2 regions of the Streptomyces sp. UF-297 genome follow, and region 2 is predicted to be linked to the other one. Evidence: predicted binding sites of a transcription regulator. Region 2 holds the regulator's gene; the other holds the start of a gene.
What was found. Region 2 encodes HspR, which represses chaperone genes until heat shock. Its sites were predicted from a motif close to TTGAGNNNNNNNNNCTCAA; they were not measured.

Region 1: the regulator HspR is predicted to act here: its motif matches at 1,800-1,818, upstream of lon (endopeptidase La).

Annotation. Positions count from the first base shown of each region.
Region 1 is NZ_JBSIBZ010000009.1:91,616-96,026, reverse strand. Features, by position in the region: gene lon (endopeptidase La) at 1-1,777, opposite strand, end outside; gene AC4IJH_RS08155 (rhomboid-like protein) at 1,913-2,689, opposite strand; gene AC4IJH_RS08150 (spermidine synthase family protein) at 2,853-3,605, shown strand; gene AC4IJH_RS08145 (response regulator transcription factor) at 3,709-4,411, shown strand, end outside.
Region 2 is NZ_JBSIBZ010000094.1:20,020-24,430, reverse strand. Features, by position in the region: gene clpB (ATP-dependent chaperone ClpB) at 1-675, opposite strand, end outside; gene AC4IJH_RS36340 (pyridoxamine 5'-phosphate oxidase family protein) at 917-1,321, shown strand; gene AC4IJH_RS36335 (hypothetical protein) at 1,767-2,171, shown strand; gene AC4IJH_RS36330 (heat shock protein transcriptional repressor HspR) at 2,257-2,709, opposite strand; gene dnaJ (molecular chaperone DnaJ) at 2,715-3,890, opposite strand; gene grpE (nucleotide exchange factor GrpE) at 3,933-4,411, opposite strand, start outside.

The DNA.
Region 1 (4,411 bases), on a different contig from region 2:
TCAGGGCGCGCAGATCGTCCTCGCCGACCGCGAACGGCAGCTCCCGCTCGCCCAGTTCGTGCTGGGCGGCGACCTTGCGCAGCAGCCGGGCGACGGACCGCTCCAGGTTGCGCACGCCCGCCTCGCGGGTGTACTCGCCCGCCAGCTTGCGCAGCGCGCCCTCCCCGAGCGTGACCTCGCCCGCCTCCAGGCCCGCGCGGTCCAGCTGCCGGGGCAGCAGGTGGTCGCGGGCGATGGTGACCTTCTCGTCCTCGGTGTAGCCGTCCAGGCGGACCAGCTCCATGCGGTCCAGCAGCGGCTCCGGGATGGCCTCCAGGACGTTGGCGGTGGCCAGGAAGACCACGTCGGACAGGTCCAGTTCGACCTCCAGGTAGTGGTCCCTGAAGGTGTGGTTCTGGGCCGGGTCCAGGACCTCCAGCAGGGCGGCCGCCGGGTCGCCGCGGAAGTCGGAGCCCACCTTGTCGATCTCGTCCAGCAGGACGACGGGGTTCATGGACCCGGCTTCCTTGACCGCGCGGACGATCCGGCCGGGCAGCGCGCCCACGTAGGTGCGCCGGTGGCCGCGGATCTCCGCCTCGTCCCGTACGCCGCCGAGCGCGACGCGGACGAACCTGCGGCCCATCGCGCGGGCCACGGACTCGCCGAGCGAGGTCTTGCCGACGCCGGGCGGACCCACCAGCGCGAGCACCGCGCCCCCGCGCCGCCCGCCGACCAGGCCGAGGCCGCGCTCCGTGCGCCGCTTCCTGACCGCCAGGTACTCGGTGATCCGCTCCTTGACGTCGTCCAGGCCCGCGTGGTCCGCGTCCAGGACCTCCCGGGCGCCGGCGATGTCGTAGGAGTCCTCGGTGCGCTCGTTCCAGGGGAGTTCCAGGACGGTGTCCAGCCAGGTGCGGATCCATGAGCCCTCGGGGCTCTGGTCGCTGGACCGCTCCAGCTTGTCGACCTCCTTCAGGGCGGCCTTGCGCACGTCCTCGGGCAGGTCGGCGGCCTCGACGCGGGCGCGGTAGTCCCCGCCCTCGTCCTCCGGGTCGCCATTGAGGTCGGCCAGCTCCTTGCGCACGGCCTCCAGCTGGCGCCGCAGCAGGAACTCGCGCTGCTGCTTGTCGACGCCCTCCTGGACGTCCTTGGCGATGGACTCGGCCACGTCCTGCTCGGCGAGGTGCTCGCGCAGCTGCTCGGTGGCGAGCCGGAGCCGGGCCACCGGGTCGGCCGTCTCCAGCAGCTCGACCTTCTGCGCGACGCTCAAGAACGGCGAGTAGCCGGAGTTGTCGGCGAGCTGGGAGACGTCGTCGATCTGCTGGACGCGGTCCACGACCTGCCAGGCGCCGCGCTTCTTGAGCCAGCTGGTGGCCAGCGCCTTGTACTCCTTGACCAGTTCGGCCACCGCGCCGGGCAGGCCCACCGTCCCGTCGGACGTGACGGGGGCCGCCTCCTCGACGGCGGTGCCCTCCACCCACAGGGCGGCACCCGGCCCGGTCGTCCCGGAGCCGATCTTCACCCGGCCCAGACCGCGGATCAGCGCCCCGGGATCGCCGTCGGAGAGCCTGCCGACCTGCTCGATACGGCCGAGCGTGCCGGTGCCCGCGTACGTGCCCTCCACCCGCGGCACCAGCAGCACCCGTGGCTTGTCACCCGGCGACGCGGCGGCCTGTGCGGCCTCCACCGCGGCGCGCACCTCGGGATCGGACAGGTCCAGCGGCACGACCATCCCCGGCAGGACGACCTCGTCGTCCAGGGGCAGCACGGGCAGAGTGAGCGGTACGGACGTCGAAGCCATGATCTCCCCTTCGGCATGCAAGTTGAGCTGTACCCACTCAATGCTGCTGAGCCCTCTGGTGTTCCCCAGCCGTGTTCGCTGTGAGCGATCACCCGGCCACCCGCGTCCGATGCGTACGGACTGTGCCGACAGGCCCTAGCCGCGCCGGGCGGGCGAGCGGCGGATCAGCGGGCGGCTCAGGGTGCCCAGGAGAAGGGAGATCGTGTGGCCCCAGCCGCTGGTCTCCTGCGGGGCCACGAGGATGCCGGAGACGGCCACGGTGAAGGCGAGGGCCAGTACGGCGCGGCGGATCCAGGGCGGGAGCAGGCCCGTGAGGGCGCCGGTGCAGGCCATCACGCCGAAGCTGATGCCGTAGTCCGGCTGCCGCAGGGCGGACTCGGGCAGCTCGCCGAGGGCGACGGCGAGGCCGACCGGGATCTCGGTGGCGAGGGTGGCCAGCACGTGGACGCCGAAGAAGACCGCGGCGGTGCGCAGGGCTCCCAGGTGCCGCTCCAGAGCCCCCAGCACGAAGGGGAAGACCAGCGCGTACCCCGAGAACAGACCGCCGGCGATCCACAGGGCGCTGGCGAAGAGCACCAGCAGCGGCGTGCTGGTGAGGTGCTCGACGTCGGTGCTGGAGCCCCGCTGCAGCGCCTCGACCAGGGCCGCATCGCCGTACTGGGCGAACAGCGAGGTGGCGAGGAGGACGAGGGCGTAGACGAAGGTGAAGGGCGTGCCGGTGGGGGTGGGCAGCAGCCGCCAGGGGCGCAGCCGGGCGGGCGCGGGCGAGGCCGCGGGCGGGTCCGCCGCCGCGGGCACGGCGTTCGCCGCCACCGGCCCGCCGGTGGCGCGCTGGGCGGGAATCCCGGCGGTGGAGGGCAACCGCGGCGCTTCGGCCGGACCGCCCTCGGCCGCAGGAGCACCCTGTGTCACTGTCGCAACGCCCTCTCTGCCGGTTGTGCCGTTCGTGCCGTCAAGGCTGCACGACGCACCAATGAACCAGCTGTGCCCGTGACCCGTGTCACCGGGGTGGCCACGGCGCCGCGCGGCGGCAAACCGCTGGACCCGGCACGGGCCGTTGGCCAGGATGGCGCGCATGTCCACCGCAGCCGCATCCCCGAACTCCGCGCCCCACGCCCCGCGCTCGGCCGGCCCGGCCCACGACACCTCATCTCCCCGCACCCTCGACCGCCGCGAGGGCCCGTACGGCGAAGTGGTCCTGCGCCGGCGCGGCGGGGCCGACGGGATCTACGAGATCATCGCCAACGGCTGTTTCCTGATGGACACTTCGGACGGCACCTCCGAGCGCGTGCTGATCGACGCCGCGCTCGCCGCGCTGCCCTCCTACCGGGCGCGGCCCTCCGTACTGATCGGCGGGCTGGGCGTCGGCTTCTCCCTGGCCCGCGCCGCCGCCGAGCCGCGCTGGGGCCGCATCGCGGTCGTCGAGCGCGAGGAGGCGGTCATCGACTGGCACCGCCGCGGCCCGCTGGCGGCGATCTCCCAGGAGGCGCTCGCCGATCCGCGGACCGAGATCCTGCACACCGACCTGGTCGAGTACGTCCGCTGCGGCGCCGGCCCCGGCACCTTCGACGCCCTGTGCCTGGACATCGACAACGGGCCGGACTGGACCGTCACCGAGGGCAACGACAGCCTCTATTCCCCCGCGGGCCTGGCCGCCTGCCGGGAGCGGCTGACCACCGGCGGCGTGCTGGCCGTCTGGTCGGCCCGGCCGTCGTCCGCATTCGAACTCGCCCTCCAAAATGCCGGGTTCTGCGAGGTACGCACCGAAGAGATCCCCGTTGTCCGAGGCGTCCCCGACGTGGTGCACCTCGCGCGCAAGGGCGCGTAGCCGCCGGTCACATCGTGCCCTTACGCTGCTGCCAGCAAGACGCGACCAGGCACTACGCGACGCAGTGCGCGACCAGGCACACGGGGACATGCAGGGGCGGGCGATGGACCAGACTCAGACCACCCAGGGCGGCGCCGCCGCGGCCACGCCCGGCGCCCAGCGCCGGGTCCTCGTCGTCGAGGACGACCCGACGATCGTGGACGCCATCGCGGCCAGGCTCCGCGCCGAGGGCTTCCAGGTGCAGACGGCGGGCGACGGCCCCGCGGCGGTGGACACCGCCGAGGCCTGGCAGCCCGACCTGCTGGTGCTGGATGTGATGCTGCCGGGCTTCGACGGCCTGGAGGTGTGCCGCAGGGTGCAGGCCCAGCGCCCGGTGCCGGTGATGATGCTGACCGCGCGGGACGACGAGACCGACATGCTGGTCGGCCTCGGCGTCGGCGCCGACGACTACATGACCAAGCCGTTCTCCATGCGGGAGCTGGCCGCCCGGGTGCATGTGCTGCTGCGCCGCGTGGAGCGCGCCACCCAGGCCGCGCACACCCCGCGCAGCGGCATCCTGCGCCTGGGCGAGCTGGAGATCGACCACGCCCAGCGCCGGGTGCGGGTGCGCGGCGAGGACGTCCATCTGACGCCCACCGAGTTCGACCTGCTGGTGTGTCTGGCCAACACCCCGCGCGCGGTGCTCTCCCGCGAGCAGCTGCTGGCGGAGGTGTGGGACTGGGCGGACGCCTCCGGTACGCGCACGGTCGACAGCCACATCAAGGCCCTGCGCCGCAAGATCGGCGCCGAGCGCATCCGTACGGTCC
Region 2 (4,411 bases):
GACTATCCGCTGCGCCAGGCCCTCGACGACGGCGGTCTTGCCGACGCCGGGCTCGCCGATGAGCACGGGGTTGTTCTTCGTACGGCGCGAGAGCACCTGCACCACGCGGCGGATCTCCTGGTCCCGGCCGATGACCGGGTCGAGCTTGCCCTCGCGCGCGGCGGCGGTGAAGTCCGTGCCGAACTTCTCCAGGGCCTTGTACGTGCCCTCGGGGTCCGGGTTGGTCACGCGCCGGCCGCCGCGGCTGTCCTCGAAGGCTGCCAGCAGCTTCTTGGCGGAGGCGCCCTGCTGCTCCAGCAGTTCGCCGGTGCGCCCGCCCTTGGCGGCGATGCCGATCAGGAGGTGCTCGGTGGAGATATAGGCGTCGCCCAGCTCCTTGGCGCGCTGTGCGGCGTCCGCGATGACGGCGAGCAGCTCGCGGTCGGGCTGCGGCGGGGCGACGGTGGAGCCCTGGACGCTGGGCAGCGCGGCGAGCTGGCGCTCGGCGCCGGAGCGCAGCGCGGCGGCGTCGGCGCCGACGGCCGCCAGCAGGTCCATGATGTTCTCGTTGTCCTCGCCCGCCAGCAGGGTCAGCAGCAGGTGTGCGGATGTCATGTCCGCGTGCCCGGCGGTCACCGCACGCTCATTGGCGGCGCTGAGCGCCTCCCGGCTCTTGTTGGTCAGCTCGGCGTCCACGTCCTCGCGCTCCTCCTCTTGTCTGCGGCGTCTGTGGCCGGTCCCATACCGATTCCTGCTTATGACAACGTGCAATAAGTTGAGTCTATTCCACTCAACCTGCCAACGCCGCGGCGACCGCCCGAGTTCCCCGGATCCGCACCTTCCCCACGTGCGAGTGAACCGCCCGCTACCGGTCCCCGCCACCGCTGCCCGTCGCCACCATGCCCCGCGCCCCCGCCCTCCAATTACGCTTCGGCCCATGGCCCATGACCTCACCGCCCTGCCCGAGAGCTACCTCGCCTTCTGGCAGGAGCACCACCTGTGCACGCTGACGACCCTGCGGCCCGACGGTTCGCCGCATGTCGTCCCCGTAGGAGTGACGTACGAGCCGGGGGCCGGGGTTGCCCGGGTGATCACCCGCAAGGGGAGCACCAAGGTCGCGAACATCCTGGCCGCGGGGGCGGACGGCGCCCGGGTCTCGGTCTGCCAGCTGGACCGCGGGCGGTGGGCGACGCTGGAGGGGACCGCGCGGGTGCGCACCGACCCCGCCGCCGTCGCGGACGCGGTGCGGCGCTATGCCGAGCGGTACGGGCGTACCCCCGCGCCCAACCCCGAGCGGGTGCTCATCGAGATCACCGTCACCCGGGCGATGGGCCGCGCCTGACCGCCCCCGCAGGGCACCGTGCGCAATCGGGACGCACTCGGGGCGTACCCGGCATGTTTGCGGTACGTACGGGTCTGGAGTGCGGACCGGTCCTGTCCGGATCGGGACCGTTTGGTTCCGCTGCCGAGCGGCCAACTGGTAAGCAGAGAGAGCGAACAAGCCCGTGCACGGGCTGAAAAACTTCGGAGTGAAATACGACAGCTGGAGGCCTCATGGCGTCAGCAACGCTCACCTCAACGGAAGTTGTGCGACGTACCGAGGACTCCCACCGCAGCCCGCGCGCCGAGCTGTGCCCGCGCTGCGGTGGTCAACTCGCCGTCAACCAGGACGGCTGGAAGATCTGTCACGCCTGCGGCTACGCCTCACCCCCCGGAACCGCACCTCCTGCGCGCAACACCGGCGGCGGTATCGTCACCGGCACAGTCGCTACGCTCCGGGAGGCACGATGAGCTCGGTCCGAGTGACGGCGATCGCCTGCCTGATGCCTCTGTCGGAGCTGGACGACGACCCGTTCCTGGTCGACGACCGCAGCCAGCACGAGATGTGCAAGCAGTGGGCCAAGGCGCGTGACTACCGTCTGACCTGCCAGCTGAGCCTGCACCAGCTGCGCGCGGACCACACCGCGCTGTGGCGGGACGTGGAGGCGGGCCTGGTCGATGTGTTCGTGGCCCCCAACCGCCGGGCGCTGGAGAACGCGATCGCCGGCGCGGAGGAGTTCACCGCCCGCTGTGCCGCGGCCGGGGTGCGCCTGGAGACCGCCGACCTGGACGAGCCCGTCTACACCAGCGCCATGAAGTCCCAGGTCCACCGCAGGCTCTCGATGCCGACGGCGGGCTACAACGGCTGCTGAAGCACCGCGCCGAGGGGCACAGCACAAAGGGGCGCGGGTCCGGGACGTACCCGGGCCCGCGCCCCTTCGCCGTTCGACTGGCCCTTTATTCAGGGCGCTTGGGACGCCAGACCACCAGCGCGCTGGCCTGCTGGACGTCCTGGTAGGGGACCAGGTCACGCCGGTAGGAGGCGTGCACCTGGGCCTCGCGCTGCTGGATGGCGGCGGCCGCGCCCTCCACCGCCGACTGGAGTTCGGCGACGCGCTGCTGGAGCGCGGCGACCTGGTTCTCCAGCTCGATGATGCGCTTGATGCCGGCGAGGTTGATGCCCTCGTCCTGGCTGAGGCGCTGGACCTCGCGCAGCAGCTCGATGTCCCGGGCCGAATAGCGCCGGCCCCGCCCGGCCGTGCGGTCGGGCGAGACCAGGCCCAGGCGGTCGTACTGCCGCAGGGTCTGCGGGTGGAGGCCGGAGAGCTGAGCCGCGACGGAGATGACGTACACCGGCGACTCTTCGGTCAGTTCATACGGGTTACGACTGCGCCCGCCCCGGCTGTCCATCTCTCTCAAGCTCCCTTCGCGGCCTGGAACAGCTCCGATCGCGGGTCCTCACCCGCGGTCGCCTCGCGATAGGTCTCCAGCAGCTCCCTGGCCTTGCCGCCGAGATCCTGGGGGACGACCACCTCGACGGTGACCAGCAGGTCGCCGCGGGTGCCGTCCTTGCGCGTCGCGCCCTTGCCACGAGCGCGCATGGTGCGTCCGTTGGGGGTCCCGGCGGGGATCTTCAAGGTCACCGCGGGGCCGCCCAGGGTCGGCACCTTCACCTCGCCGCCGAGGGCCGCCTCCGGGAAGGTGACCGGCACGGTGACGGTGAGGTTGTCGCCCTTGCGCCCGAAGACCGGGTGCGCGTCGACGTGCACCACGACGTACAGATCGCCGTTGGGGCCACCGCGCTCCCCAGGGGCGCCCTTGCCGCGCAGCCGGATGCGCTGCCCGTCGGAGACGCCCGCGGGGATACGTACCTGCATGGTCCGCGAGCTCGTGGCGCGACCGCTGCCCTTGCAGACCTCGCAGGGGGTCTCGGCGATCAGTCCGCGGCCCTTGCAGTCCGCGCACGGGTCGGTCAGCGAGAAGCCGCCGCCCGCGCCCCTGCTGACCTGGCCGGTGCCGACGCAGGTCGGGCACACGCGGGGCGTGCCGTTCTTGTCGCCGGTGCCGGAACAGGCCTTGCAGGGGGCCTGGCTGGACATCCGCAGCGGGACCGTGGCCCCGTCGACCGCCTCGGTGAAGCTGAGCGTCACCTCGGACTCGATGTCCTGGCCGCGCTTGGGCTGCGTACGGGTGGTGCCACCGCGGTTGAACAGCCCGCCGAAGACGTCCCCGAGGCCGCCGCCGAAGCCCCCGGCCCCGCCCCCGCCCTGGGCGCCGCCTCCGAAGAGGTCGCCCAGGTCGAAGTTGAAGCTGCCGCCGCCCGCGCCGCCGGGGCCCGGGCGGAAGCCGCCGTTGCCGAACAGCGCGCGCGCCTCGTCGTACTCCTTGCGGCGCTTGGGGTCGCCGAGAACGTCGTTCGCCTCGGAGATCTCCTTGAAGCGCTCCTCGGCCTTGGCGTCGCCCTTGTTGGCGTCGGGGTGGTTCTCCCGGGCCAGCTTGCGGTACGCCTTCTTGATCTCGGCTTCGGTGGCGTCCTTCGGGACGCCGAGGACCTTGTAGTAGTCCTTCTCCACGAAGTCCTTCGTGCTCATCCCCGACGTCCCTCCTCTCGCACTGCTTGCTTGACTGTCACGTCAGCCCTCGTCCGGGCCACCGCTCTCCTCGTCCGAGGAGTCCGCGTCCGCCGACGGCTCCTTGGTCGCCTGGGCACCCGGCTGGGGCTCGGCGACCGCGACCCGCGCGGGGCGGATCGTGCGCTCACCGATGCGATACCCGGGCTGCAGGATCGCAACGCACGTGGTCTCGGTGACATCCGGAGCATACGAATGCATCAAGGCCTCGTGGATCGTCGGGTCGAAGGGCTCGCCCTCCTTGCCGAACTGCTGCAGACCCAGCTTGGCGACCACGGTCTCCAGCGACTCGGCCACCGACTTGAAGCCGCCGACCAGTTCGCCGTGCTCGCGGGCGCGGCCGATGTCGTCGAGGGTGGGAAGGAGTTCGGACAGGAGGTTCGCCGCGGCGATCTCCTTGACCGCTACCCGGTCCCGCTCCACTCGACGGCGGTAGTTCTGGTACTCCGCCTGGAGCCGCTGGAGGTCCGCGGTGCGCTCGT